Regions from separate parts of the Pseudoxanthomonas indica genome, predicted to be linked through region 2. Evidence: predicted binding sites of a transcription regulator. Region 2 holds the regulator's gene; the other holds the start of a gene.

Region 1 (14,982 bases), on a different contig from region 2:
ATGAGTAACGATAATGCGGGTGAAAAGCCCGCACGCCGAAAGCCCAAGGTTTCCTTGCGCAACGTTAATCGACGCAGGGTTAGTCGGTCCCTAAGGCGAGGGCGAAAGCCGTAGTCGATGGGAAGCAGGTTAATATTCCTGCACCTCGCGTGAGTGCGATGGAGGGACGGAGAAGGTTAGGTGTACCGGGCGTTGGTTGTCCCGGGGAAAGGCGGTAGGTGTGGAACTTTGGCAAATCCGGGTTCCTTTAACACCGAGCACCGAGACGAGCTCTTTAGAGCGAAGTCACTGATACCACGCTTCCAGGAAAAGCTCCTAAGCTTCAGCTCACGAAGACCGTACCGTAAACCGACACAGGTGGGTAGGATGAGAATTCTCAGGCGCTTGAGAGAACTCGGGTGAAGGAACTAGGCAACATGGCACCGTAACTTCGGGAGAAGGTGCGCCCTTTTTGGTGGCTGCATGCGCAGCTGAGCTAAAGAGGGCCTCAGAAACCAGGCCGCTGCGACTGTTTATCAAAAACACAGCACTCTGCAAACACGAAAGTGGACGTATAGGGTGTGACGCCTGCCCGGTGCTGGAAGGTTAATTGATGGGGTCAGCCGCAAGGCGAAGCTCTTGATCGAAGCCCCAGTAAACGGCGGCCGTAACTATAACGGTCCTAAGGTAGCGAAATTCCTTGTCGGGTAAGTTCCGACCTGCACGAATGGCGTAACGACAGCGGCGCTGTCTCCACCCGAGACTCAGTGAAATTGAAATCGCTGTGAAGATGCAGCGTTCCCGTGGCAAGACGGAAAGACCCCGTGAACCTTTACTATAGCTTTACATTGAACGTTGAGTTCGTCTGTGTAGGATAGGTGGGAGGCTTTGAAGCGATGGCGCTAGCTGTCGTGGAGCCAACCTTGAAATACCACCCTGATGTGCTTGACGTTCTAACCTAGGCCCGTAATCCGGGTCGGGGACCATGTATGGTGGGTAGTTTGACTGGGGCGGTCTCCTCCCAAAGAGTAACGGAGGAGCTCGAAGGTACGCTCAGCGCGGTCGGACATCGCGCACTGTGTGCAAAGGCATAAGCGTGCTTGACTGCAAGAGCGACGGCTCAAGCAGGTACGAAAGTAGGACTTAGTGATCCGGTGGTTCTGTATGGAAGGGCCATCGCTCAACGGATAAAAGGTACTCCGGGGATAACAGGCTGATACCGCCCAAGAGTTCATATCGACGGCGGTGTTTGGCACCTCGATGTCGGCTCATCACATCCTGGGGCTGTAGTCGGTCCCAAGGGTATGGCTGTTCGCCATTTAAAGTGGTACGCGAGCTGGGTTCAGAACGTCGTGAGACAGTTCGGTCCCTATCTGCCATGGGCGTTGGAAGTTTGAGAGGGGCTGCTCCTAGTACGAGAGGACCGGAGTGGACGAACCTCTGGTGTTCCGGTTGTCACGCCAGTGGCATTGCCGGGTAGCTATGTTCGGAAGCGATAACCGCTGAAAGCATCTAAGCGGGAAGCGCGCCTCAAGATGAGACTTCCCGGGGCACAAGCCCCCTAAAGGAACCATGTAGACTACGTGGTTGATAGGTCAGGTGTGTAAGCGCTGCAAGGCGTTGAGCTAACTGATACTAATGATCCGTGCGGCTTGACCATATAACCTCAAGTGGCCTTGGACTCGACGAAACGTCGAGATGAAAATCCCAAGACACGCTACGTCACAAGACCCTATGTGAGACAGGCGCCTCATCCATTACGGATGGCGACGCTCCAACCGTCTCCCTGGTGAAATTAGCGCTGTGGTCCCACCCGTTCCCATCCCGAACACGGAAGTGAAACGCAGCTGCGCCGATGGTAGTGTGGCTTAAGCCATGCAAGAGTAGGTCATCGCCAGGGGCTTTACCCCTAAACCCCCAACCGGCAGGTTGGGGGTTTTTCTTTGCGCGCCGATCGCCAACAATCGGGATTCACTTCGCAAGTTGGGGATCTTGAATGAAGCAAAGTCTACTGGCGCTTGGCATGCTGGCTGTACTGTCCATGCCCTTGTACCTTTCAGCGCCGGCCGCGGCTGGCTCCGTGGAAGTGTCGAAGCGAGCGAAGCAGGTGCATGAAGCCGCGCTCGTCATTGATACGCACCTGGACACGCCTGCCAATTTCGAGCGACCTGGATGGAGCATCCTGGATCGTCATGATCATGATGGTGACCAGTCACAGGTGGACCTTCCGCGGATGAAGGAAGGAGGCCTGGATGGAGGCTTCTGGGTGATTTACACCGGACAAGGCGACAGGGACGACGCAGGCAATCGCGAAGCACGTGATCATGGATTGATTCGCCTCACCGAAATACGCGAGATGCTCGCGGCCAATCCCACTTCGTTCGAGCTTGCACGAACTGCAGCTGATGCGAAAAGAATCGTCGCAGCAGGCAAGCGGGTCTCCTTCATCAGCATGGAGAATGCGTCGCCCCTGGCCAGCGATCCTTCCCTCGTCAGCGTTTACTACGACCTGGGCCTGCGCATGCTCGGCATTACCCACGTCAAGAACAACGATTTTGGTGACTCGTCCACAGACGCCAAAGGTCCGGAATGGAAAGGGTTGAGTCCGAAGGGCAAGGCTCTCGTGGCAGAAGCAAATCGACTGGGTTTGATTCTCGACGCGTCCCACGCCAGTGACGCCGTATTCGACCAGTTGCTTGAATTGTCGAAGGCGCCGATCGTGCTATCGCATACCAGCGCGGACGCGGAGTTCGACCACCCGCGCAATATCGACGACGCCCGAATCAAACGACTGGCGGAGAAAGGCGGCGTTATTCACGTCAATGCCTACGGTGGCTACCTGATCTCGATTCCCAAGATACCCGCGCGCGAAGCAGCCTTGGACGCGTTGTCCGAAAAGTATGGTGATGAGAGCTCCCGCGACGAGGCAGCCATCCAGGCTTACCTCGGCGAGCGCGCGAAGATCGACCAGCAGTTTCCGGTGCCACGCGCCAACCTGGACGATTATATGCGTCACCTGCTCCACATCCTCAAAGTCGCCGGACCCCAGCATGTCGGCATCGGCGCCGACTGGGATGGCGGCGGTGGGGTGGATGGACTTGAGGATGTGTCCGCCCTGCCGCGCATCACTGAGCGTCTACTAGCCGCTGGCTACAGTGAGGCCGACATCCAGGATATTTGGGGTGGCAACCTGCTCCGCGTACTCACCCAAGTCGAGGCGGTAGCGGAAAAATCCAAGCAAAAATAATCAGTTACGGAAATCTGAACGCTCCATCGTTCCGGTCTTGGAACGATGGGGAACTCTTCCCCGCGTTAGCAGTCATACCACCCGACTGCTAAGATGACGCCCATGACCCAGAACAGCCCAGCCACCGTACTGGTGGCCAACAACCTCCCGATTCCCAGCGCGCTCGGCTCGCTCGAGGCCTACATCGGTGCCGTGCACCAGATTCCGGTCCTGACGGTCGATGCGGAACAGGCGTTGGCGCGCCGCTTCCGCGATCAGGAAGATTTGGATGCTGCACGCGAGCTGGTGCATTCCCACCTTCGCTTTGTCGTCCATGTCGCGCGAGGTTACAACGGCTATGGCTTGCCGCTGGGCGACCTGATCCAGGAAGGCAACATAGGCCTGATGAAGGCGGTGAAGCGGTTCGACCCCGAAATGGGCGTGCGCCTGGTCAGCTTTGCCGTGCATTGGATTCGCGCGGAGATGCACGAGTTCATCCTCAAGAACTGGCGCATCGTGAAGGTCGCCACCACCAAGGCGCAGCGCAAGTTGTTCTTCAACCTGCGCAAGTCCAAGACCCGCCTGGGCTGGATGAATGCCGAGGAAGTGAGTGCTGTCGCCAAGGATCTGAACGTCTCCGAGCGTGAGGTCCTGGAGATGGAATCTCGTCTGTCGGGTCGTGACGTCGGCTTCGACGCCTCGAGCGATGATGACGACGATCATGCGCCGCCGTCACCGGTCAGCTATCTCGTTGCCAACGACGAGGATCCTTCGCAGGCGTACGAGCGTGCGGACAGCCAGGACAACCAGCTGGAATTGTTGCGCGCTGGCATGGCCGGTCTGGACCAGCGCTCGCGCGACATCATCAAGCGTCGCTGGCTCGATGCGGACAGCAAGATCACGCTGCAGGAATTGGCCGACGAGTACGGTGTTTCGGCCGAGCGTATCCGCCAGATCGAAGCCAATGCCCTCAAGAAGATGAAGGCGTTGTTCGCCGCTTGATCCGGCAACGACGGTACCAAAGCAAACGGCCCTCAGTGGGCCGTTTTGCTTATGTGATGTCCGGATTGGCGCCGCAATTTCCGGAGTGCCCGCGACTGCCACCTGCGCAAGAGTAGTGGCTCCAACCTGGAGCGCGCGCATGAATTACCGGATCACCGGCCTGTCACCCGAATTGTTCTCGCACTACTGGTTATTGAGCGAGCCGGAGTTGGAGTCGCGCAGTATCCGTCGTGTGAGAGCCGATGACGACCACGGCTTTCCTTGCCGCATCTCGCTGGAGGACGCGAGAGAGGGCGAAGCCTTGCTGTTGTTGCCTTTCACCCATCACGACGTGGCCGGCCCCTATCGCGCCAGCGGTCCCATCTACGTGCGTGAGCAGGCATCCCAGGCCGCCTCGCTGACGGATGCGGTGCCCGTCGCATTCCACCGTCGCCTCATCTCCGTGCGTGCGTACGATGCAGCAGGATGGATGCGGAGCGCCGACGTGATCGAAGGCGACAAGCTGGATGTCACCATCCGACGCCATTTGCTGGAGCCCGCCACCGCCTACCTGCATCTCCACAACGCCCGGCCCGGTTGCTTTGCCGCACGCGTGGATCGCTACGAAGGCGACTCTTCGTCCTGAGCGCCACCAAAAATGATCCGGGCACTGCGCTGGTAGCTCCAATAGGCCCATGCCCAGTTCAACAGCACCACCAGGCGGTTGCGGAATCCAATCAGGAAGAACACATGCGCCGCCAACCAGAACCACCAGGCAAGCAGGCCGGACAGCTTGAGACGACGCCAATGCACCACGGCCGCCATTCGCCCAATGGTCGCCAGGTTGCCGAAGTCGCGATAGCGAAAGGGGGTTGAAGGCCTGTTGCTCAGGCGCGCACGAATCATCCGTGCTGCATGCCGCCCCATCTGCTTGGCAGCAGGAGCAACGCCGGGCACGGGCTTGCCATCGCTGTCCACGCTGGCCAGGTCACCCACGACGAACACGTGCGGAAGATCCGGCACGCTCAGGTCTGCTTCCACATGGACGCGCCCGGCGCGATCCAGTGGCGCTCCCAGGCATCGCCCCAACGGTGAGGCGGCCACGCCCGCAGCCCAGATGACGGTGCGCGCCGCGACGAACTCGCCACCCAGGCGATAACCTGCTGAGGTGATGTCGGACACGGGCGTTCCCGTGCTCACCTCAACGCCAAGGCGTTCCAGTTGCCGGCGTGCCCGTGCCGACAGGTCGTCGGGGAACGAGGCCAATACGCGCGGACCCGCTTCGATCAAACGCACGCGAGCCTGGCCGGGATCGATATGGCGAAATTCGTTCCTCAACGTATGGCGTGCGATTTCCGCCAAGGTTCCCGCCAGCTCCACGCCGGTGGGGCCACCGCCCACCACGGCGAAGTTCAGCCATGCCGCGCGCGCCGCCGGATCGGGATCGGCCTCGGCGCGTTCGAACGCAAGCAGCAGATGCCGACGCAGATGCAGCGCGTCATCCAACGTCTTCAATCCGGGTGCGTGCGCGGCCCACGCGTCATTGCCGAAATAGGCATGGGTCGCGCCGCTGGCGAGGATCAGGAAGTCGAACGCGATCTCGCTGCCATCGCCCAGATGGACTCGCCGGGCCAGCGGTTCGATGCGTTCCACCTCCGCCAGCCGCACTTCAACATTGCCCTGTCTGCGCAGGATATGCCTCAGTGGGGCGGCGATGTCAGGCGCTGACAGCCCGGCCGTGGCGACCTGATAGAGCAGAGGTTGAAACAGGTGGTGGTTGTGGCGATCAATCATCGTGATTCGCACGTCTGCGTCGGCCAACGCCCGCGTCGCCCACAGGCCACCGAAGCCGCCTCCCACAATCACCACATGCTGCTTTGCTTCGCTCATGCTCGCCTGCTCGACCAAAGTAGGTGCACATCCGCGATGGTGATGCGGTGCGCATCCATCATACGGTGCGACGGTTTCCCGCGTCGTCCGGTATGTTGGCCCGCCTACTGGCGCATCGCCTTCAGTACAGATCCATGGGATCCACGTCGAGGGACCAGCGCACGCGCCGCGCCTCCGGCAATGCGAACAGCGCCGGCATGGCAATGTCGAGGAGCTGATGCAGTCCGCGTCGTTCGCCGCTGCTCAGCAGCAACTGCTGCCGATGGTAGCCAGCCCGTCGCGGCATCGGCGCCGGCAACGGGCCTTGTACTTCCACCGCGACGCCAGCGCCCTGCAATATGCGCTTGCTGGCCTGCAGAAACGAATGCGCATCCTCCACGTGCTGGGATTCTGCGCGGATAAGCGCCAGGTGGGCGAAAGGCGGAAAGCCAGCGGCACTGCGCTGTTCCAGCTCGCTGTCGGCAAATGCGTGGTAGCCGCCCTGAATCAGGGTGGTCAGCAAGGGGTGGGTCGGATGATGCGTCTGCAGCCAGACTTCGCCAGGCTTGTCCGCGCGCCCGGCGCGCCCGGCTACCTGGATCAACTGCTGGGCCATTCGTTCGCTGGCGCGAAAGTCGGCGGAAAACAAACCTTCGTCGATGCCCACCACTGCCACCAGGGTCAGATGCGGCAGGTCGTGGCCCTTGGCCAGGATCTGTGTTCCCACCAGGATGCCGGGTGCCTCGCCCAGCTTTCCCAGCTGTTTCGCCAGGCCGTCCCGTCGCTGTGTCGTGCCGCGATCGATGCGGATGACGGGCACCTGCGAGAAGGCTTCAACCAGATGCTCCTCCAGACGTTCGGTACCCACGCCTTGTGGCTGCAGTGCCAGCCCGCCGCAGTCCGGGCAGGCCAACGGCGCGCTCTGGCGGGCGCCGCAGTGGTGGCATTGAAGGCGGTGTCCGCCGCCATGGACAGTCATCGGCGAATCGCAGCGATGGCAATGCGCGCTCCAGCCACAGTCGTGGCAGAGCAGGATGGGCGCGTAGCCGCGGCGGTTCTTGAACACCAGCACTTGGCCGCCGGCCTCCAGGGCCTGGGCGATACCCTGCCGCAACTCGGGGGACAAGCCCGCCTCGAGGGGGCGCTTGCGCACGTCCAGCACGCGCACGCGGGGTGGCCGCGCATTGCCGGCGCGTTGGCGCAAGCGCAGGTGACCATAGCGGCCGCTGCGCGCGTTGTGCAGCGACTCCAGCGAAGGCGTCGCCGTGCCCAGCACCACCGGGATATCGAGTCCCTTGGCGCGCACCAGCGCAAAGTCGCGCGCGTGGTAGCGGATGCCGTCCTGCTGCTTGTAGCTGCCGTCGTGTTCTTCGTCGACGACGAGCAAGCCCGCCTTGGGCAGCGGCGTGAACACCGCCGAGCGCGTACCGACGACGACGCTCGCCTCGCCACGTGCGCACGCGGCCCAGGTGCGCGCACGCTCGTTGTCATTCAAGCCCGAGTGCAGCACGTGCACCGGCACGCCGAGGCGATTGCGGAAGCGCGCCAGCGTCTGCGGAGTCAGTCCGATCTCCGGCACCAGCACCAGCGCCTGCTCGCCGCGTTCCAGGCAGGCGGCGATGGCGTGCAGGTAGACCTCGGTCTTGCCACTGCCGGTAACACCGTCCAGCAGGAAGCTGGCGAATCCGCGACTGGCCGAGATGGCCGCCACCGCCGCTTGTTGTTCGGGATTGAGCTCCGGCCCGGACTGGGGCGCAGCGCGGGCCAGTTCGTCCAAGGGCCTGGCCTGGCGCGTCACCAGCCCCCGCTGCTCCAGCGATCGCATCGTGGCCCGCCAACCGGGCAACTGGCTTTGCAGGCTGTCCTCACTGAGCGCGCCCGCACGCAGCAGCTCCGCCAGATGACGGGGGCGGCTACCGGGGCGCAAGCGATCGATACCGGTGGCCCCCGCCTCACTCAGCTGCCACGCGGAGCTCTGCTGGGCCTGCGGCAGCGGCTCGCCCTGGCGCAGTGGGGACGGCAGGGCGGTGGCGAACACTTCACCCAGCGGCGCGTGGGTATAACGCGCCAGCCAAAGCAATGACTCGCGCAACTCTCCCGCCAGCAACGGTGCTTCGTCCAGCCAGGCCAGCGCCTGCTTCAGATCCGGCCGACCGTCGGCGGTGGGCGCGCCCACTTCGGCGACCCAGCCGACCAGTTCGCGATTGCCGAACGGAACCCGGATGCGGCAGCCAACATCCTGCACACCGGCACGCCGCCCGGTCGAGTCTGCCGGCGGCAGGTAATCGAACAGGCGCGGCAAAGGCACGGGTAGCGCAACGCGCAGGACAGTGGAATCAATCATCTGTACGCCAGTGTAAACGGCCCGTCGCCGACGCCGGGTCCGTCCGCGGTTTGCGCGATCAAGCTGCCTGTAAGTTGACGAAGATCACGCAAGTGCCGGCCACTCAAAGGGATTCCGGCTTATCCACACAAGCTGTGGATAAATCTGTGCATGTCGGCTTTGCTCCACGCGCACAAGAGCCATTTTCAGGCCTCGTCCGGAAGTTGGCTAAAAAAACGCCACAGACACTTTTGCCTTGTAAAACAGCGGCTTGAATGTGAAACCTATCTGAAATGTGGCCGGAAGGCCGCCGCAGCCCAGCGTGGATGACAGTCGCGTGACCGCTGTGCACAACGCAATTCCGCGAAACCCTTGTCCCGCTTGGGAGAGCAGAATTCGAACCGGTGTCAAGCACGTGCGAATCACACTCGCCGGCTATCATGCAGCCACGATGAGTCCCCTCGTACATGCCTGAAACGCCACTCCCTCCCGCTGCCCTGGTGGCCTTTCTACGAGGCGTGGAGCGGCGCGCCGCCCTGTTTGCCGAACTCCAGGCAGGTGATGCCGAAGTGGGCGACCTGGCGGTCGCTACCGCGATGCACCAGTTCCAGGCCGAGGCCGCTCCGCTGCCGATGGCCGACTGGCCGCGCCGGTTCTGGCAGCGGTTGATCAACGCGACCAGTCTGCGACAGCCGGCCTCCGGTCGCTGGTCCGGTGAGGTGGCGCATCTGGGAACCCTGGCAGGCCACGACCGCTTGGTCCTGCTGACCCGGCTGGCGGCGGGCCTGCCCGAAGACGAGGCGCTGGAAGTGCTGGCGGTCGACCAGATCCATTACCGCTCCGCGTTGGCGGCTGCCTGCCCGCGTGATGCCGATGGCGCCGCCGATGCGCAGGCCTGGCGGCAACTGGCGGAAGCGATCCAAGCGCGGATGAAGGAGCTCTCGCAGGAGCGCATGGCGCGGCTGGCCCGGCTGCGCGACCACGCCTTGCAGCCGGCCACAGCGCCGCGTCGTGCTGCCGCAACGGTTTCCCTGCCGCGCAATGAAATGCCTGCCGCCGCCGGCAAGCCATCGCGCCGGTGGAACATGCTCTGGGTCCTGGTGGTGCTGGTGTGCTGCCTGGCCTTGGCGGCGACCTTCGTGCCGCGCGATTGGTGGCCACAGCAACTGCGTGGGCCGGAACCGTCCGCCGAGCCGCGGTTGGGCCTGGCTGAAGACCCGGACATCCGTACCCAGCACTTGCCACCCGCCGAAGCGCCGGCCAGCGTGCTGACGCCGGAAGAAAGCCTGGCCACCCATCCCGATTTGCCCATGCTGCGCGACAGCGAATTCGAACTGAGCCAGCAGGCCGATCTGCTGGCCTGGTACGCCGCAGGCGCGCAAATCGAAGGACAGGCCCAGGCCGAGACGCCACCACGCGCGGATGTGCCACAACAAGAGGAAGGCCGTGACACGACCTTCTGACGCGTCAACGCGGCGCCTGTGGTTGTTGCCGCTGCTGCTGGCCGGGCTCGGCGCGGGCAGCGCGCAGCCGATGGCAGCGTCCATGCAAGCCACTGTCGATACGCATCTGCGCGCCTGGCAGGCGATCCCCACCGGCCAGCAGCATGCGTTGCAGACGCGCCTGCAAGCATGGGATGCCCTGCCACTCGGGCAGCGCGACGATCAGCGCAGCCGTTACCAGGCGTGGTTGGCCCTGCAGGAGACCGAGCGCGCCCGCCTGCGTCAGAGCGCCCGCGAGTTCGCCTTGTTGCCCGCCACCGAGCAGACGCGCTTGCGCGTGGTCTTCGAGCATCAGGACGCCATGCAGCAACAAGGGTGGCGCTTGGGTCCGGCCTTGGGCGCGGACTGGCCGCGCCTGCAGCCACTGTTCGCCTTCGTGCCGCCGGGGCAGCGGGCTGACGTGTTGATTGCGCTCAAGCAGACCGATCCCGCGCAACGCGATGATCTGGCCGCACTGGCGCAGCGCATACCCCCGCAGTCACGGGACGGCTTCCGGCGTGAATGGTTGAAGCAGCCAGCCACTCAACGCGCCGCCTGGTTGCAGCACCGCCGCAACCAGTGAACCACGGTCAGTTGATGAAGCTGCTGATCCCCACGAAGGCGGCAGCGAACGCGACCAGCACCAGGTAGACCGTACCGATGATCAGGTACTTCAACACGGTCAGCCACCAGGCTTGCGCGTAGACGCGCTTCTGCATGATCAGCAGATAGATCGGCATCCACCACCAGATCACGAATTCGATCACACCGATGACCACGCCCACCCACGCGGCGTACGGCGAAATCCAGTTGTCCAGCATCACCAGCACGCACAAGGTCAGCAGCGCCAGGCACAACCAGGCGTGGCTGTAGAGCGCCACCACCAGGTGTTCCAGATAGCTGCGGTGGGTTTCGATGTAGGCCAGCTTCAGGAAAATCGCGAAAATCGGCACCAGGAAGAACAGCGCCGTGGGAATCGCACCCATGATCGCGTGCTTCATCAGTTCGGGATCTTTCTGGAAGCGCTCCCAGTTGTCTGACGCACGCTGGCCTTTCTTGTCCAGCCAACGCTGGAAGAATCCCGAATCCGCCGAAGGCTTGCCCAGGGTGTGGCCGGCCACGGTCACCTTGGGCGCGGGCTTGGCGGCCGCGCTGTCGGCCTGGGCCGCTTCGGGCGCCACCTTGTCCTGCGCGGACGGCGCATCCTCGACGCTGTCCTCGACCGGTCCGGTCTGCTCCACCGGCAGGCGCAGTTCGGGATGCTTGGGGTCCAGCTCCTTGATGCGTTCGCGCGCCTGCTTGCGCATGGCCTCCACACTGCGATCAAAGCCGGTGGCGGCGCCAGGAATGCCTTGTACGGCTGCTTTGCCCTGCCACAGACCGCGGATGGCGTCATCGCGATCCTGGATCACTTCTTCGGCGGTCTTGGCGTCATTGAACGCATTGCGTGCGTTGACTTCGGCGGTGTTCCCGGTGCCGCCCTCGGCCTCGCGCTCGCCAAAACTCACTGCGTACTGGGCCAGGAAGAAGGTCAACACGCTCAGGATCACGAACAAGCGCAGCGGCGCCACGTAAGGCGCGCGATGTCCTGACAGATAGCTATTCGCCAACCGGCCCGGCGACCACAACGCGCGCAGCGTGCGGAAGATGCGGCCGTCCAGATGCCAGAACGATTCGAACACTTCCTCGATCGCGTGGCCCAGATTGCGCAGCGGATTGTGCGAGGACTGTCCGCACTGATGGCAGAACTGGCCTTGCAGCAGGGCCGTGCAGTTTTCGCATGCAGGCGGGCCGGCGTGCGTCAGGACGTCGTTGCTCATGTGCGGTTTGTGATTCCCCGGGACCAAGCGGGTAAGATACCGGCCTCCCGTGACCCGGTGCCAGCGCGCCCGCGCGACCGTAGTCCGGCGGTCTCCCCCCATGTCGTCCTCACTTCCCCGCTCGCCGACCTTCGGCGACGAGGTTCGCACCTCCGCGAAGCTGGCTTTGCCCCTGGTCCTGGGTCATGTATCCACCGGGCTGATCGGCTTTGTCGACAATGTCATCGCCGGACATCACGGCACCGCCACGCTGGCCTCGGTCACCGTGGGCACGGCCCTGCTGTGGCTGCCGATGATGGTGCCGATCGGTACCTTGATTTCGCTGACCGCATCGGTCTCCGAACTCGATGGCGCCAAGCGCCGCGACGAGATCGCGCCGTTGTTCCGCCAGGCGTTGTGGCTGGCGCTGGGGCTGGGCGCGTTGATGTTCGCGTTCCTGAGCGTGGCCCCTTACGGTTTGAAGTGGTTCGGCATCGCACCCGAGATCATTCCTGGCGCCACCGACTTCCTGCACGCAATCCGTTGGGGCGTCCCCGCGCTGACGTTCTATTTCTGCATGCGCTATCTGAGCGAAGGCATGCACTGGACGCTGCCGACCATGGTGCTTGGCTTCGGTGGCCTGCTGGTGCTGGGGCCGGTTGGCTATGTGCTGACCTTCGGCAAGTTCGGCTTTCCGGAAATGGGCGCCGGCGGGCTGGGTGTCGCCTCGGCGTTGACCATGTGGCTGCAGGCGATCTGCTTCGCGCTGTACCTGTGGCATTCGAAGCGCTTTGCGCCGCTGCACTTGTTCAGTCACTTCGAGCTGCCCAAGCGCGCCGCGATCGGCCAGCTCCTGCGCACCGGCCTGCCGATCGGCATCACCGTGTTGATGGAAGGCAGCCTGTTCATCGTCACCGCGCTGCTGATTGCCCGCTTGGGCGCGATACCCGCTGCCGCGCACCAAATCGCCATCAATGTGTCCGCGCTGTGCTTCATGGTGCCGATGGGTGTGGCCGAGGCCACCACCGTCCGGGTGGGTCACGCCCTGGGGTCGCGCGACCCGCTCGGCATCCGCCGCGCCGCCCACGCCGGCTACGCCATCGTCCTGTGCACGCAGGCGCTGTCAGCCCTGGTGCTTCTGTTCGGCCATGACGCCGTGGTGTCGCTCTATACCCAGGATCTGGCGGTGGCCACGCTGGCCGGCAGCCTGCTGCTGTTCGCCGCCGCGTTCCAGTTCCCGGACGGTATCCAGGTGCTTTCGGCCGGCGCCCTGCGGGGGCTCAAGGACACCCGCGTGCCCATGTGGCTGGCCATGGTCTCCTACTGGGGCCTGGGCATGCCGCTGGGCGCCGGGCTAGGCCTGGGCCTGGGCTGGGGGCCGCAAGGCATGTGGCTGGGCCTGATCCTGGGCCTGACCGCCGCCGCCATCAGCCTGGGCTGGCGTTTCAACCGCAGCAGCCGCCGCCTGCTGGCGGCGCCCATGCCGCTTGCCGACACGGTGACTTAAGGGGCATGCCTCCGTCACCCGCGAACCGCTAAGCTGTTCACGAGTATCCGGAGCTTTGCCACCATGAATCAGCCTGTCCGCCGCGGACCCGTCGCCAGCTTCTTCGTTGGCGCGTGGAATGTGGTGAATTTCGCCCGCAAGTTGTTCCTCAACATCCTGTTCTTCGGCTTCCTGTTCTTCCTGCTGCTGGTCATGCTGCTGGTCGCGGGCATGAAGTCCGGTGGCGGAGCCGCGCCCCTGTTCGATCGCACCACCCTGGTGGTGGCACCGGAAGGCCGCCTGGTCGAGCAATACAGCTCCGACCCGGCCACCCGCGCGCTGGCCAAGCTGATCAACGACAAGGAAGCCGAGGAAATCCAGCTGCGTGACCTCGTGCGCGGCATTGATGCCGCCAGCAAGGACAAGCGCATCGAACGCATGCTGCTGCGCGTGGATCGCCTGCAACCCACCGGCTACGCCTCTTTGCGCGAAGTGGCCGCGGCGCTGCAGCGCTTCCGCGCTTCCGGCAAGCAGATCGTGGCGTTCGGCGAAAACGTCGGTCAGCTGCAGTACCTGCTGGCCGCGCAGGCCAACGAGGTGTACCTGGATCCGATGGGTGGCCTGCTGCTCGAAGGCCTGGGCCGCTACCGCCAGTATTTCCGCCAGGCCCTGCAGGAAAAGCTGGGCGTGGACGTGCACGTGTTCCGCGTCGGCGAGTTCAAGTCGGCGGTGGAGCCGTACGTGCTGGACGCCGCCTCCAAGGAAGCCAAGGAAGCCGACCTGTTCTGGATGAACGATGTCTGGCAGCGCTATCTGGCTGATGTGGCCAGCGCCCGCAAGCTGGAGCCGCAGCAGTTGGCGTCCGGCATCGACACGCTGCCCGAAGGCATCGCCGCCGCCGGCGGCGACCTGGCGCGCTTCGCCCTGCAGCAGAAGCTGGTCGACGGCCTGAAGACGCGCGAGGAAGTGGAGAACCTGCTGATCGAACGCGGCGTGGCCGACGAGGATTCCGATACCGGTTTCCGCGCCGTGTCGCTGGAAGGCTATCTGACCCATATGGATACGCAGCGTCCGCCGACCCTGGACTCGCGCCCGCAAGTAGCCGTGGTGGTGGCCGAAGGCGAGATCGTCGACGGCGAACAGCCGGCCGGTCGCGTTGGCGGCGAATCCACTTCCGCGCTGCTGCGTGAGGCGCGCGATGACGATGACGTCAAGGCCGTGGTGCTGCGCGTGGATTCCCCGGGTGGCGGCGTGTTCGCCTCCGAGCAGATCCGTCGCGAAGTCGCCGCCTTGAAGGCAGCGGGCAAGCCGGTCGTGGTCTCGATGGGCGACCTGGCCGCCTCCGGTGGTTACTGGATTTCGATGAACGCCGATCGCATCTACGCCGATCCGTCGACCATCACCGGTTCCATCGGCATCTTCGGGATGATTCCGACCGTGCCGCGCACGCTGGAAAAGATCGGCGTGCATACCGACGGCGTTGGCACCACGCGCTTTGCCGGTGCGTTCGACATCACCCGTCCGCTGGATCCGGCGGTGGGCCAGATCATCCAGTCGGTGATCAACAAGGGCTATGCCGATTTCACCGGCAAGGTAGCGCAGGCGCGCAAGAAGCCGGTGGAAGCGGTGGACGAAGTCGCACGCGGCCGCGTGTGGAGCGGCGCGCAGGCCAGGGAACGCGGCCTGGTCGACGAACTGGGTGGCATGCAGGCGGCCATCGATGACGCGGCCAAGCGTGCCAAGTTCGCCAAGGCTGACGATTACCGCGTGCGTTACATCGAGCAGTCGGCATCGCCGTTCGAACAGTTCCTCGGTCGCATGGCCAGTACCCGCATGGG
Region 2 (14,982 bases):
GAATATGGCGGCAGCGAGCAGGAGGAGTCGCCGGAGTGCACGCCGGCTTCTTCGATGTGCTCCATCACGCCGCCAATCATCACCTGGCCGGTGGCATCGGCGATGATGTCCACGTCCACTTCCACCGCGTTGTCGAGGAAGCGGTCCAGCAGCACCGGCGAGTCATTGGAGACCTTGACCGCGTCGCGCATGTAGCGCGCCAGGTCGGACTCGCCATAGACGATTTCCATGGCGCGGCCGCCCAGCACGTATGACGGACGCACCACCATCGGGTAGCCAATCTCGCGACCCAGCACCAGGCCCTCTTCGGGCGTGCGCGCGGTGCGGTTCGGCGGCTGCTTCAGGCCCAGCTTGTCGACCAGCTGCTGGAAGCGCTCGCGGTCTTCGGCCAGGTCGATGCTGTCCGGGCTGGTGCCGATCACCGGCACGCCGTTGGCTTCCAGCGCACGCGCCAGCTTGAGCGGGGTCTGCCCGCCGTACTGCACGATCACGCCCTTGGGCTGTTCCAGCTCGACGATGGCCAGCACGTCTTCCAGCGTCAGCGGCTCGAAGTACAGGCGATCGGAGGTGTCGTAATCGGTCGACACGGTTTCCGGATTGCAGTTGACCATGATGGTTTCATAGCCGTCCTCGCGCAGGGCGAGCGCGGCATGCACGCAGCAGTAGTCGAACTCGATGCCCTGGCCGATGCGGTTGGGGCCGCCGCCGAGGATCATGATTTTGTCGCGCGATGTCGGGTTGGCTTCGCACTCGTCCTCGTAAGTCGAGTACAGGTAGGCGGTGTCGGTGGCGAATTCGGCCGCGCACGAGTCCACGCGCTTGTACACCGGCTTGACCCCCAACGCCTTGCGCAGCACGCGCACGGCGGCTTCATCGGTGCCGGCCAGCTGGGCCAGACGCGCATCGGAGAAACCCATGCGCTTGAGCCGGCGCAGGCGGGTCTTGTCGAGCGAGGCCAGGCCATCGGCGGTCAGCTGCTTTTCGTCGGCGATGATTTCCTCGATTTGATCCAGGAACCAGGGATCGATGAACGACAGCGCGTGCACCTGCTCCACGCTCATGCCGGCGCGGAATGCATCGGCCACGTAGAACAGACGCTCCGGACCCGGCGCCTTCATTTCGCGGCGCAGTTCGGCCAGGCCATCTTCGCTGGCCAGATCCAGGCCGGTGGGATCGAGGCCGACCTTGCCGGTTTCCAGGCCACGCAGGGCCTTCTGCAGGGATTCCTGGAAGGTGCGGCCCATCGCCATCACCTCGCCCACCGACTTCATCTGGGTGGTCAGGCGGGCGTCGGCCTGCGGGAACTTCTCGAAGGCGAAGCGCGGAATCTTGGTGACCACGTAATCGATGGTCGGTTCGAACGAGGCCGGGGTCTTGCCGCCGGTGATCTCATTCTTCAGTTCGTCCAACGTGTAGCCCACTGCCAGCTTGGCCGCGACCTTGGCGATCGGGAAGCCGGTAGCCTTGGAGGCCAGCGCCGAGGAGCGCGACACGCGCGGGTTCATCTCAATCACCACCACGCGGCCGTTCTGCGCGTTGATGCCGAACTGCACGTTGGAGCCGCCGGTATCCACGCCAATCTTGCGCAGCACCGCGATAGAGGCATCGCGCAGGCGCTGGTATTCCTTGTCGGTCAGGGTCTGCGCCGGCGCGACGGTGATCGAGTCACCGGTGTGCACGCCCATCGGATCCAGGTTCTCGATCGAGCAGACGATGATGCAGTTGTCCGCGGTGTCGCGGACCACTTCCATCTCGAATTCCTTCCAGCCCAGCACCGATTCTTCCACCAGCACTTCGGTGGTCGGCGACAGTTCCAGGCCGCGGTTGACGATGTCGATCAGCTCTTCGCGGTTGTAGGCGATGCCGCCGCCGCTGCCGCCCAGGGTGAAGCTGGGACGGATGATGGTGGGATAGCCGACGCGGGTCTGGATTTCCAGCGCTTCCTCCAGCGTGTGCGCCACCGCCGCCTTGGGGCATTCCAGGCCAATCTCGCCCATCGCCACGCGGAACAGTTCGCGGTCTTCGGCCATGCGGATGGCTTCGCGCGAGGCGCCAATCAGTTCGACCTTGTACTTTTCCAGCACGCCGTTGTCGGCCAGGTCCAGCGCGCAGTTCAGCGCGGTCTGGCCGCCCATGGTCGGCAGCAGGGCGTCGGGCTTTTCCTTGGCGATGATCTTCTCGACCGTCTGCCAGTTGATCGGCTCGATGTAGACCGCGTCGGCCATTTCCGGGTCGGTCATGATGGTGGCCGGGTTGCTGTTGACCAGCACCACCCGGTAACCCTCCTCGCGCAGGGCCTTGCAGGCTTGCGCGCCGGAGTAGTCGAACTCGCAGGCCTGGCCGATGACGATCGGGCCGGCGCCGATGATGAGGATGGTCTTGATGTCACTGCGCTTGGGCATGGTCGTTCTACTTCCGCAAATTTCGTGAGGCCGGAGCCTGGGAGCCGCGCGCCGGCAGGCGCTGCGGCATGACGCATTACAACCGGATCAGATCAGCGCGCTCGGTTCGACTTCGCAGGTCTTCATGGCCTTGAGCATCAGCGTCACCACAATCTTCTCGCCGGTGGCCTTGCCGGCTTCTTCCTGGCGGCCGTTCTCGAACGAGAGGATGTCGCCAAAGCCGGTCAGCTCGCGCAGGTCCCGGTACTTGGGATCGCGGAACACATCGTTGAACACCAGCAGTTCGTCCACCGTCGTGTTCTTCAGCGCCGAGGTCGGGTCCAGTTCGGTGCCGGTGTTGGCGGCGACGATACCGGCGCCCACCATGCGCGCCATCACCGGCGCAACGGCCTGGGCCTTGCGGGTTTCATCGGCAAAGTTGGCGGCATGCTGCTGCGCGTACTCCACCACTTCCAGGCGCTTGTTGCGGCGGAAGCCCTCACGCGAAAGTTCGTTGCGCAGGCAGATCAATTGGTTCGCCGGCACCGCACTGGCTTTGTCCTGCAACGGCCAGGTCGGATCCTTGTCGGCGGCGTCCTGCATCACATCGCCCACCGGGAACATGGTCACCAAGGCGTCGGTCATCAGGTCGATCGGATCGGCCTGGGTTTTGCCGGTCTGCGCCAGCGCGACGGCCGGCAGCAAGCCGATGGCCAGCAATGCGGCAAGACCACGACGAAAGGACATCAACGCGCCTCCATGCTGCGGATGAAGCGATCGAACAGCGGCGCCACATCGTGCGGGCCGGGTGAGGCTTCCGGGTGACCCTGGAAGGAGAACGCCGGCGCGTCAGTCAGTTCGATGCCCTGGTTGGTGCCGTCGAACAGCGAGCGGTGAATCACCCGCACATTGGCCGGCAGCGTGCTTTCGTCCACCGCAAAGCCGTGGTTCTGCGAGGTGATCATGACCTTGCCGCTGTCCAGGTCCTGCACCGGATGATTGGCGCCGTGATGACCGTGGCCCATCTTCAGCGTCTGCGCACCCGCGGCCAGCGCCAGCAGTTGGTGGCCCAGGCAGATGCCGAAGGTCGGAATCTTGCGGTCGATGAATTCGCGGATGGCGCTGATGGCGTAGTCGCACGGCGCCGGGTCGCCGGGACCGTTGGACAGGAACACGCCATCCGGCTGCATCGCCAGCACCTCGGTGGCCGGCGTCTGCGCCGGCACCACGATCACTTCGCAGCCGCGCTCGGCCAGCATGCGCAGGATGTTGACCTTGACGCCGTAGTCGTAGGCCACGACCTTGAAACGCGGTTCGGCGCGGACAAACTGGTTGCGATCCAGATCCAGCTGGCCATCGCTCCAGGTGTAGGTCTTCTGCGTGGAGACCACCTTGGCCAGATCCATGCCCTTCAGGCCTGGGAACTTGCGCGCCGCTTCCAGCGCCTTGTCCACGTCCAGATCCGGGCCGGCCATCAGCGCGCCGTTCTGCGCGCCCTTGTCGCGCAGGATCCGGGTCAGCTTGCGGGTGTCGATGCCGGCGATGGCGACGATGCCGCGTGCCTGCAGCCATTCCGGCAGCGCCACCTGGCTGCGCCAGTTGCTGGGACGGCGCGGCACATCGCGCACGATCAAGCCGGCCGACCAGACCTGCGACGCTTCGTCGTCCTGGTCGGTGCAGCCGGTGTTGCCGATATGGGGATAGGTCAGAGTGACCAGCTGACGGGCGTAGGACGGATCGGTCAGGATCTCCTGATAGCCGGTCATGGCGGTGTTGAACACCACTTCGCCGACGGACAGGCCGTTCGCGCCTACGGATTCGCCCTCGAATACGGTGCCGTCTTCGAGTACGAGAATTGCGGGTTCAGTCACGGGGTTCGCCTTGGGGTGGAGGAACCCTGCACCACCGACTTGCGGTTGCAAGAAACCGCGAACACGGCGTCAATCCGGTCCGGGGCGATGGGTAAGCAGGCGAGCGGGAATTGTACGGGCGCGACCTCGTCCGCGCCACCCTTTTTCACATTTCCGACATCATCGCCCCGCCGTATTCAGCAAAGTAGGCGCAGGGGCAGACCAATCTCAATCCAGCAGATCGCGCACGCGATACAGCGCCGGCGCACGCCCATGCAGCCGCTGCGCCGCATGCAGGGCGCCGCGCGCGAAGATGTCGCGGTTGGTTGCACGGTGGATCAGCTCGATGCGTTCGCCCAGACCGGTGAACTGCACCTGGTGTTCGCCGACGATGTCGCCGGCACGCAGGCTGGCGTAGTGCGGATGGGCGCCCGACGCCGCGGCTGCTTGGCCCAGGGTGATGGCAGTACCCGAAGGGGCATCCTTCTTGTGTACGTGATGGGATTCGATCACGTCGCAGTCCCAGCCCGACAGCGCGGCGGCGGCGCGTTCCACCAGTTCGGCCAGCACGGCCACGCCCAGGCTGAAGTTGGACGCCCACAGCAAAGGAATCTGTTGCGCCGCAGCCTGCAAGGCGTGTTGCTGCTGCTCGTCCAGACCGGTGGTGCCGGATACCAGCGCGGCCTTGCGCTGCAGGCACAGGGCCAGCACCGGGTCGAAACCTTCGGGCAGGCTGAAATCGATGGCGACATCGAACGCGGGCGTGCCATTGAGTTCACTGGCGGCGAAATACGGCACGCCCTCCACCACCCGTTGCACGGGGGCACGCCGGGTCACCGCCGCGACCACCTGCAGGTGGTGCGGTTGTTCCGCCGCCAGGCGCAGCAGCGCCTGGCCCATGCGACCGGACGCGCCATGGATGAGGACTCGAATCGGGGTGCTGTTCATGTCCGCATCTTAGTGGGAATCGGCCAGGCCAGTCAGGCGCTTGTTCCAGCTTTCGGTCTGGCCGTGCTGTTGCCGGCGCTCGAACAGCGAGCGCCAGGACGGCACCAGTGGCAAGCGCAGGATGTCGGCCAGCACCGCGGGCTCCAGGGTGCGCTGATAAAGGACTTCGATGATCCGGCTCAGCGGCCACTGCGGATAGGGGCGGTCAGTCAGCTCCAGGCGATCACCGACTTCCAGCCTGCCCTCTTCCAGCACCCGGTAATACCAGCCCGTGCGGCCACTGTCCTGCACACGCCGCGCCATGTCGACCCGCTGGAAGCGATCCGACAACTTCCAGCACGGCTGGCGTGACTGCGAGACCTCGACCAGCGCCGTGCCGAGCCGGAAGCGATCACCCAGGCAGACATCGCCCTCGGTCAGTCCGGTCGAACTGAGGTTCTCGCCAAACGCGCCCGGCGCCTCCAGCAGCGGATGCGCGCCGATATCCGCGCGCCAGCCGGCGTAGTGATCATGCGGATAGTGATGCACGGCCTTGTCCGGACCGCCATGTACGCGCAGGTCGCCCTGCTCGTCACCGCTCAAGCCGAGTTTGCCCACCACCACCGCCGCGCTGACGGGCTGTTTGGCAATGGCGCTGCGCGAGCCAGGACGGGTGAAGTCCACCACCTTGCCGCACAACACCGCGTCGATGACGGTGGCGGCGGCGGAATTGTCCAGACTCATGCGGGAATCTCCAGGATGCGGCCCAGGCCACTGGCGTCGATTGCGCGTGCGGCCTGTTGCAGGCGCTCCGGGTCCAGGGCAGTCTCGAAGCCGATGCGAAAATGCACTTCGCCTTCCGGCGTGCGCGAGGAATGGATCGAGGACAGGCTGATGCCCTCGCGTTCGAAGATCTGCAGCAACTCGCGCAACGAGCCGGGTCGGTCTTCCGGCAGGTGCACGCTGATGGCGCGCACGCCGGCCAGGTCGGCGAGCAGGTAGCCGATGCGTTCGTAGTGATAGTTGCCCGCGACCAGCGCCGTGGCGCCAATGGCCTGGCGGTTATCGAGCAGGAACTCCTGCCGGAACGCGGCGCGGGCGGCTTCGTCGCCCTGCCCGACCAGCTGCGCCATGCGCGCGAGCTGCACGCCCAGCGCGGCGAGGATGTCGCCGGCATGCGGATTGCCGAACTGGATGTCTTCGTAAATCGCCGGATTGAGGGACAGGATGCGGCTGAGGATGGCGGCGTCCATCTCGAACGACGCCGAGCGGAACGGCATCAGGCTCGCCAGATCGCCCACCTGTGCGGCCTGTTCGCGCAGCACGCCGGCCTGGGCCAGGTGGCTGGCGTGGACCATGGCCTGCACCAGCGCCATCACCCGATCATGTTGCTCCGGGCTGGCGCGGACATACTCGCCTTCCAGCGCCTGCAACAACTGCTCGAACCAGCCGCGCCAGTGCTGCAGCCGCAACTCGCAGATCACCGTGGCCCGGCCCTTCAAGGTCGGCGCCTTGGGCGGCGCGGTCATCGGATGCAGGCCGGCGAATTCGGCGCCCGAGCGCGCCATGGCGGCCAGGGGCCCGGCCTTGATCGAGGTGACATCCAGCCATAGCTGGCGCGCCTCGCGGCCTCCGGCCAACGTCACGTACTGCTCGATGATGGCCACGGTGTGGCGAATCGGCGCCGAGAACACCAGTACGTCCGCTGCCTGCAGCAATGCCTGCGGACTGAGGCTGGCCGGGTCGGCAGGATCCTGGCCCACCACGGTCAGGCCCATGCGCTGCTGGAAGAAGCGGGTCAGCCAGCGCCCATACGCGCCTGCGCTGCCGATGATGCCGATGACGGGGTGGGACACGAATGGGGGCTCCGCGGGGAGCCCCCATTCTAGAAGCTGTGGGTGCGTAGCGTGGTGGACGTTGCGGCCGTTGGCGCCAGCAGTCTGCGTTTGAGCAGACAGCGAAGGAGGTCGCCGATGTCCAACCCGGGGGAACTGCCACAGGCGCCAGACCGCCTGCATGGCATGGACGCGCTGCGCAGCCTGCTGATGTTGCTGGGCGTGGTAATCCACGCGGCCGACCCGTATGCGCTCGGCAGTCGCTGGCTGGTGCGCGATCCCAATGGCACGGTCTTCTTCGATCGCCTGGTCGACGCCATCCATTCGTTCCGCATGCCAGCGTTCTTCCTGATTTCCGGCTTCTTCTCGATGCTGCTGCTCCAGCGCTGGTCGACCGCGCGGTTTCTGCAGGATCGCGCGCGGCGCATCGGCGTGCCGCTGCTGGCCACGCTGCTGAGCTTCAATCTGCTGCAGGTCGGCTGGCTGGCGGCGCAGGCGGCGCCGGGCTCGCAGTGGCACTGGGCCACCTGGGCACAGGCCTGGCGCAGCGGCCATTGGCTGGGGCATTTGTGGTTCCTGGTCTACCTGCTGGTGTACTGCGCGGCCGCCGCCCTGCTCGCCCCTGCCCTGCAACGCCTCTCGCCGACGCCGCGATGGCTGCCACGCAGGCGCGCCTGGCTGCTGATGCTGCTGGGCACGCTCGCCTTGCTGGTGCCGCGCGCCATCGCCTTCGTGCAACCGGACTGGGGGCGGCTGACCCTGGCGGGCGTGATTGATCCGCTCGAACTGCTCTACTACCTGCCGTTCTTTGCCGGCGGCGCGTGGCTGCAGTCCGATGCCGGATTGCTGGTCGAGTTCAGCGCATTTTCCCTGTTGGATGCGGCGCTGGCGCTGGCCACCGCGGCCGGCATCCACTGGTTGGGCGAGGATCCGCAGGGCCTGATCGCCAAGCTGGCCCTCGCCGCCGCCAGCGCGCTATGGGTGTGGTGGCTGGTGCGTGCGGTGTTGGCCGTGGGCTTGCGCTGGCTGGCGCGTCCGTGGACGGGCTGGCGACAACTGGCCGATGCCAGCTATTCGATTTATCTGTTTCACCATCTGATCGTGGTGGTGCTGGCCACTTGGCTGGCACCGGTGCAGGCGCCCCTGGCGCTCAAATTCGGCCTCGTACTGACGACGGCATTGCTGTTGCCCTGGCTGCTGCATCAGCGGCTGGTCCTGCGCTACGACACCCTGCGCCTGCTGTTCAATGGTCGGCCCGCGCAAAAGAAAGGCCACCTGCCGGAAGCATCCCGACAGGCGACCTGATTCTTTCCTCGCCGCGCGCCTTCAATGCGCGGCTGGCGGTTGGATCACGACGTCATCCGATCCCAGAATCCCTTGACGCCATCCAGGAAGGTGGCCGACTTGGGCGAATGCTTGCGCGCTTCGTCGCCGACAAAGGTGGCTTCGAACTTCTCCAGCAATTCGCGCTGTTCATTGGTCAGGTTGACCGGCGTCTCCACCACCACCCGGCAATACAAATCGCCTTCACTGCGGCTGCGCACCGACTTGACGCCCTTGCCGCGCAGGCGGAACAGCTTGCCGGTCTGGGTTTCGGCGGGGATGCGGATTTCCGCATCGCCATTGAGCGTAGGCACGCGCACGGTGTCGCCCAGCGCCGCCTGCGAGATGCGGATCGGCACTTCGCAATGCAGGTCGTCGCCATCGCGCTGGAAGATGTCGTGCTCACGCACGCGCACTTCCACGTACAGATCGCCCGGCGGCGTACCCGGCGGGCCGGCTTCGCCTTCACCGGTCAGGCGGATGCGGTCACCATTGTCCACGCCGGCCGGAATCTTGACCGACAGGACTTTCTCTTCTTCCACGCGACCGGCGCCGTGGCATTCCTTGCAGGGATTCTTGATGGTCTGGCCGCGGCCGCCGCAGGCCGGGCAGCTCTGCTGCATGGCGAAGATGCCGCGCTGCATGCGCACGTTGCCGCGGCCACCACAGGTGCTGCAGGTTTCAATCTGGCCGTCCTCCGAGCCACTGCCGTTGCAGGGTTCGCAGGCCACCAGGGTGGGAATCTCGATGCGCTTCTCGACGCCGGCAACGGCCTCTTCCAGATCCAGTTCCATCACGTAGCCGACATCGGCGCCGCGACGTGCGGCGCGGGCACCGCCGCCGCCGAAGATGTTGCCGAAGATGTCACCGAAGATGTCGCCCATGTCCGGCCCGGCGCCGCCGCCACCGCCCATGCCGTGCTCGAACGCCGAATGCCCGTGGGCGTCATAGGCGCGCCGCTTGGCGCTGTCGGACAGCACTTCGTAGGCTTCCTTGGACTCCTTGAACGAGGCTTCGGCCGCCTTGTCGCCCGGATTGCGATCCGGATGGAACTTCATCGCGCAGCGGCGGTAGGCCTTTTTCAGGTCGTCGTCACTGGCATTGCGTTGCACGCCCAGCACTTCGTAGTAATCGCGTTTGCTCATGGGTGGGTCACGTGGGCCTTGCACATTTCATTGCTCCCAATGGAAAGGGAACCGGAGCCTGCGGACGTGCGACGAATCGCCTGCCTCGCCGATCTCCAGTTCCCGTTCCGGTCACCGGCTATCGAATGCCGGCTTGCTTACTTCTTGTCGTCCTTGACTTCGGTGAACTCGGCGTCGACCACGTCGTCGCCGGCGTTCGAACCCGCACCACCGGCGCCGTCATCGGCACCCGGTTGCGCGCCGGCCGAAGCCGCCGCGTACAACGACTGGCCGGCTTCTTCCAGCGCTTTGGACTTGGCTTCGATCTGCGCCTGGTCATCGCCTTTCATGGCGGTGTCCAGATCGGCGATGGCCGATTCCACCCGGCCAATCACGTCACCCGGCACCTTGCTGCCATGTTCGGTGATGGCGGTGCGGGTGGCGTGCAGCAGGCCGTCGGCCTTGTTGCGCGCCTGCACCAGGTCATGGAACTTCTTGTCTTCCTCGCGATGCGCTTCGGCATCGGCGACCATCCGCGCGATCTCGTCCTCGGACAGGCCGGAGCCCGCCTTGATCTCGACCTTCTGCTCCTTGCCGGTCTTCTTGTCGCGCGCCGACACGTGCAGGATGCCGTTGGCGTCGATGTCGAATGACACTTCCACCTGCGGCATGCCGCGCGGGGCGGCGTCGATGCCGGCCAGGTCAAAGCGCGCCAGCGACTTGTTGTAGCGGGCCTGTTCGCGCTCGCCCTGCAGCACATGCACGGTCACCGCGGACTGGTTGTCCTCGGCGGTGGAGAAGGTTTGCGAGGCCTTGGTCGGGATGGTGGTGTTCTTCTCGATGATCTTGGTCATCACGCCGCCCAGGGTTTCGATGCCCAGGCTCAACGGAGTGACGTCGAGCAGCAGCACGTCCTTGACGTCGCCGGCCAGCACGCCACCCTGGATCGCAGCGCCCACGGCCACGGCTTCGTCCGGGTTGACGTCCTTGCGCGGTTCCTTGCCGAAGAAGTCGGCCACGGCCTGCTGGACCTTGGGCATGCGGGTCTGACCGCCGACCAGGATCACTTCGCTGATTTCGCTGGCGCGCAGGCCGGCGTCATTCAGGGCAATGCGGCAGGGTTCGATCGACTTCTTGATCAGGTCTTCCACCAGCGCTTCCAGCTTGGCGCGGGTCAGCTTGATGTTGAGGTGCTTGGGACCGGACGCGTCAGCGGTGACGTACGGCAGGTTCACTTCGGTCTGCTGCGAGCTGGACAGCTCGATCTTGGCGCGCTCGGCGGCGTCCTTCAGGCGCTGCAGGGCCAGCGGATCCTTGCGCAGGTCGATGCCCTGGTCCTTGAGGAATTCCTCGACGAGGTAATCGATGACGCGCTTGTCGAAGTCTTCGCCACCCAGGAAGGTGTCGCCGTTGGTGGCCAGCACTTCGAACTGCTTCTCGCCGTCGACGTTGGCGATCTCGATGATCGACACGTCGAAGGTGCCGCCGCCCAGGTCGTACACGGCGATCTTGCGATCGGCGCCGTCAGCCTTGTCCAGGCCGTAGGCCAGTGCAGCCGCGGTGGGCTCGTTGATGATGCGCTTGACGTCCAGACCGGCGATGCGGCCGGCGTCCTTGGTCGCCTGGCGCTGGCTGTCGTTGAAGTAGGCCGGCACGGTGATGACGGCTTCGGTGACGGTCTCGCCGAGGAAGGCTTCGGCCGTCTTCTTCATCTTTTCCAGCACGCGCGCGGAGATTTCCTGCGGCGCCATGTTCTTGCCGTCGGCGGTCGCCACCCAGGCGTCGCCGTTCTCATGGGCGACGATGCCGTACGGCACCAGGTCCATGTCCTTCTGCACTTCGGCGTCGGTGAACTTGCGGCCGATCAGGCGCTTCACCGCGAAGAAGGTGTTCTTGGGGTTGGTGACGGCCTGGCGCTTGGCCGAGGCGCCCACCAGGACTTCGCCGTCCTTGGTGTAAGCGACGATGGACGGGGTGGTGCGATCGCCTTCCGAATTCTCGATGACGCGCGCCTTGCCGCCTTCCATGATCGCCACGCACGAATTGGTCGTGCCCAGGTCGATACCGATGATCTTGCCCATGTTGGGGTCGCTCCCTAGTAAGTCTGTATTGCTGATGTCGATGGAGGTCCGGCGCTGGGCCGGGGATGACTCGGATGTGGGGGTGGGCCGGCGCGGTTCAAGCGTTGGCCACCGCCGGATTCAGTCGTGGCGCGCCACGACCACCAGGGCCGGACGCAGCAGGCGGTCGTTGAGCAGGTAGCCCTTCTGGAACACCTGCACCACGCTGCCGGGCGCCGCGCCGGGCACGTCGGCCTGGCTGATGGCCTGGTGATGTTCGGGATTGAAGGCTTCGCCGACCGGATCCACCACGCTCAGGCCGTTGTCGTTGGCCACCTTGAGCAACTGCTTGTACGTCAGTTCCAGGCCATCGCGCAGCGGGCCGGCTTCCGGGCCAGCGGCCACCAGGCCGCCATCCAGGCTGTCGAAGACCGGCAGCAGTTCGCCCAGCAGGCGTTCGTTGGCGAATTTGCGCGCGGTCTCGATGTCGCGTTGCACGCGCTTGCGCTGGTTCTCCAGGTCGGCGCGCTCCATCAGGCTGCTCGCACGCAACTGGTCGAGCTCGTTGCGCAGCGTCTCCAGTTCGGCATGCAGGGGGCTGTCGGCAGCCGGCTGGTCGGGCGTCTGGCCCGGGTCGAGGTCGTGTTCGTTCTGGTTCATTTGAGGTCCCGTCGCGGCTGATCCGGCCGCGCAAAGCCCACTTATTGGGTCGGGCTGTCCGGATTCAAGGCGGCGCCCAACGCATCGGCGGCGGCCTGCACCACCGGGATGACCCGGTCATAGGCCATGCGGGTGGGGCCAATCACCCCCAGCACGCCCAGCACGTGGCCCCCGGCCATGTACGGCGCCGTGACCACCGAGACGCTGTCGTGGCGGGCCAGGCCGGTGTCTTCACCAATGAAGATGCGGACGCCGGGCGCGCGCAGGGTGCGCTCCAGCAACTGCAGGATTTCGCGCTTGCGGGCGAACGCCTCGAACAACTCGCGCAGGCGTTCCAGATCCGACAGGTCATGCACGCTCATCAGCCGCGTCTGCCCGGCCAGCACCACGTCGTCGCCGGGAGGGGCCAGCGCCTGTTCGGCCAGATCCACCGCCTGCGCCAGCAGCCCTTCCATCTCCGCGCGCGCCTGGCGCAGGTCGCGCAGCAGGGTGGCGCGAATCTCGGACACGGGCCGCCCGGCAAAGTGGGTATTGAGGAAGTTGGCGATCTTTTCCAGTTCGGAGCGGTCATAGACCCGGCGCGGCTCGATGACCCGGTTCTGCACGTCATTGTCGGCAAACACCAGGATCGCCATCACCCGCCGCCCATCCAGAGGCACGAAGTCGATATAGCGGAAGGCGAACTGCTCCCGTTTGGGCGCACTGACCACGCCGACGAAATGGGTCATCGCCGACAGCAGTTCCGAGGCATTGCCGAGCAGCGCCTGGGTGCCCGCGCCGGCGGGCAGCTCGTGGCGCAGCCGGCTGATCTCGGGTTCGCCCAGCGATTGCACCTGCACCAGGCTGTCGACAAACACCCGATAGCCCTGCGCGGTGGGAATGCGCCCGGCCGAAGTGTGCGGCGAACTCAGCAGGCCCACTTCTTCCAGCTCGGCCAGGATGTTCCGGATGGTCGCGGCGCTGACATCCAGCCCGGCGTACTTGGCCAGGGTCTGCGAACCCACCGGCTCACCGTCGTGGATGTAGCGCGAGATCAGCGTGCGCAGCAATTGACGGGCACGCGGGTCCAGCGGAGCGTCGGCGGAAGAGGACATCATCCTGCGCATAGATACCGGCTGGGCCGCGCCATCGCAAGGGTGGACCCGGCCATGGGTCTCGACGGCTGCGACCGGACGGCCACAGACTGCGCGCGCCATGAAGGGGTCATGGCCCCGCATACAATAGGCCCATGCTCAGACATCTCTCGATCAAGGATTTCGCCGTCGTCCGCGCCACCGAGCTGGAATTCGGCGAAGGCATGACCGTCATTTCCGGTGAAACCGGCGCCGGCAAGTCGTTGCTGGTGGATGCGCTGGGCTTCCTGTCCGGCCTGCGCGCCGACAGCGGCGTGGTCCGCCACGGCGCCGAGCGCGCCGAGCTGTCGGCCGAGTTTGCGCTGGCCGGCAATACCCCGGCGCAAACCTGGCTGGGTGAGAACGAGCTGGACGACGACGGCGCCTGCCAGTTGCGCCGGGTCATCCGCGCCGATGGCGGCTCGCGTGCCTGGATCAATGGCCGCAGCGTGACCCTGGGGCAACTGGGCGAACTGGCCGGCCGTCTGGTCGAGATTCACGGGCAGCACGAACATCAGGCGCTGATGGACAAGGCCAGCCAGCGCGAGCTGCTCGATGGTTACGCGCGCAATGGCAAGGAACGCGAGACGGTGGCCATGGCCGCAGCGCAGTGGTCGGCGCTGCTGGCCGAGCGCGAGCAGTTGTCGCGGCAAGGCGACGTCTCGGATCGCCTGAACTACCTGGCACACCAGTTGGCCGAGCTGGAGCGCGAAGATCTGGCGCCGACGGCAATCGAGCAACTCAACGCCGCCCACCGCCGCCACGCCAACGCGGCCGGCTTGATCCAGGCCTGCGACACCGCCCTGGCCCGCCTGGGCGATGACGAAGGCCAGGCGCTGGGCCGCCAACTGCAGCAGACCCGCGCCGAGCTGGCACGCATGCTGAGCCTGGAACCGCGCCTGGGCGAGGTCGATGGCCTGCTCGAGAGCGCCCATATCCAGCTGGATGAAGCGTTGGCGCTGCTCAGCCAGTTGCGCGAAGACCTGGACGCCGATCCCGAACAGTTCGAAGCGCTGGAGCACAAGCTGAGCCGCATCCACGATCTGTCACGCAAACACCGCACCAGCCCGGATGACCTGGCGCGCGTGCGCGCAGCGATGGGCGAGGAACTGGAAGGCCTGCGCGGTGCCGGCGAGCGGCTGCTGGTGCTCAATGGCTTGATTGACGACGCCCGCCAGCAGTGGAAGGACGCCGCCGCCCGCCTGAGCCGCAGCCGTCAACGCGCCGCCAAGGAGCTGGGCAAAGCCACCACCGCCCTGATTGCCGAACTGGGCATGGGCGGCGGTCGTTTCGAGATCAGCCTGGAACCGCACGAGGCGGATCGACCGGATGCCGGCGGCGCCGAGCGGGTGGAATTCCTGGTGGCGGCCAATGCCGGACAGCCGCCGCGTCCCCTGCGCAAGGTCGCCTCGGGTGGTGAGCTGTCGCGCGTTTCGCTGGCCATCGAAGTGGCGGCGCTGGGCGTGGACGCCGTACCAACCATGATCTTCGACGAAGTGGATTCCGGCATCGGCGGCGCGGTGGCCGACATTGTCGGCAAGAAACTGCGGGCACTCGGCAACCAGCGCCAGGTGCTGTGCGTGACCCACCTGCCCCAGGTCGCGGCCCAGGGCCACGCCCACTACCGCGTCAGCAAGGCGCCGGTGGACGGCATGACCCAGAGTGCGGTCGAACTGCTGTCGGCCAAGCAACGCCAGGAAGAACTGGCGC

What was found. The regulator HrcA, encoded in region 2, represses chaperone genes, less so after heat shock. The targets are predictions, from matches to a motif close to TTNGCACTCNNNNNNNNNGAGTGCNAA.
Region 1: the regulator HrcA is predicted to act here: its motif matches at 3,292-3,318, upstream of rpoH (RNA polymerase sigma factor RpoH).

What each region holds. Positions count from the first base shown of each region.
Region 1 is NZ_FUZV01000001.1:1,750,935-1,765,916, reverse strand. It holds rRNA gene B5X78_RS08215 (23S ribosomal RNA) at 1-1,639, shown strand, start outside; rRNA gene rrf (5S ribosomal RNA) at 1,765-1,879, shown strand; gene B5X78_RS08205 (dipeptidase) at 1,976-3,226, shown strand; gene rpoH (RNA polymerase sigma factor RpoH) at 3,329-4,207, shown strand; gene B5X78_RS08195 (DUF1203 domain-containing protein) at 4,347-4,832, shown strand; gene B5X78_RS08190 (NAD(P)/FAD-dependent oxidoreductase) at 4,808-6,076, opposite strand; gene B5X78_RS08185 (primosomal protein N') at 6,198-8,396, opposite strand; gene B5X78_RS08180 (hypothetical protein) at 8,846-9,841, shown strand; gene B5X78_RS08175 (DUF3106 domain-containing protein) at 9,825-10,442, shown strand; gene B5X78_RS08170 (DUF3667 domain-containing protein) at 10,450-11,679, opposite strand; gene B5X78_RS08165 (MATE family efflux transporter) at 11,780-13,165, shown strand; gene sppA (signal peptide peptidase SppA) at 13,229-14,982, shown strand, end outside.
Region 2 is NZ_FUZV01000002.1:1,528,535-1,543,516, reverse strand. It holds gene carB (carbamoyl-phosphate synthase large subunit) at 1-2,402, opposite strand, end outside; gene B5X78_RS17845 (hypothetical protein) at 2,490-3,128, opposite strand; gene carA (glutamine-hydrolyzing carbamoyl-phosphate synthase small subunit) at 3,128-4,252, opposite strand; gene dapB (4-hydroxy-tetrahydrodipicolinate reductase) at 4,460-5,179, opposite strand; gene B5X78_RS17830 (MOSC domain-containing protein) at 5,189-5,902, opposite strand; gene B5X78_RS17825 (prephenate dehydrogenase) at 5,899-7,014, opposite strand; gene B5X78_RS17820 (acyltransferase family protein) at 7,132-8,298, shown strand; gene dnaJ (molecular chaperone DnaJ) at 8,343-9,461, opposite strand; gene dnaK (molecular chaperone DnaK) at 9,599-11,521, opposite strand; gene grpE (nucleotide exchange factor GrpE) at 11,642-12,160, opposite strand; gene hrcA (heat-inducible transcriptional repressor HrcA) at 12,202-13,257, opposite strand; gene recN (DNA repair protein RecN) at 13,389-14,982, shown strand, end outside.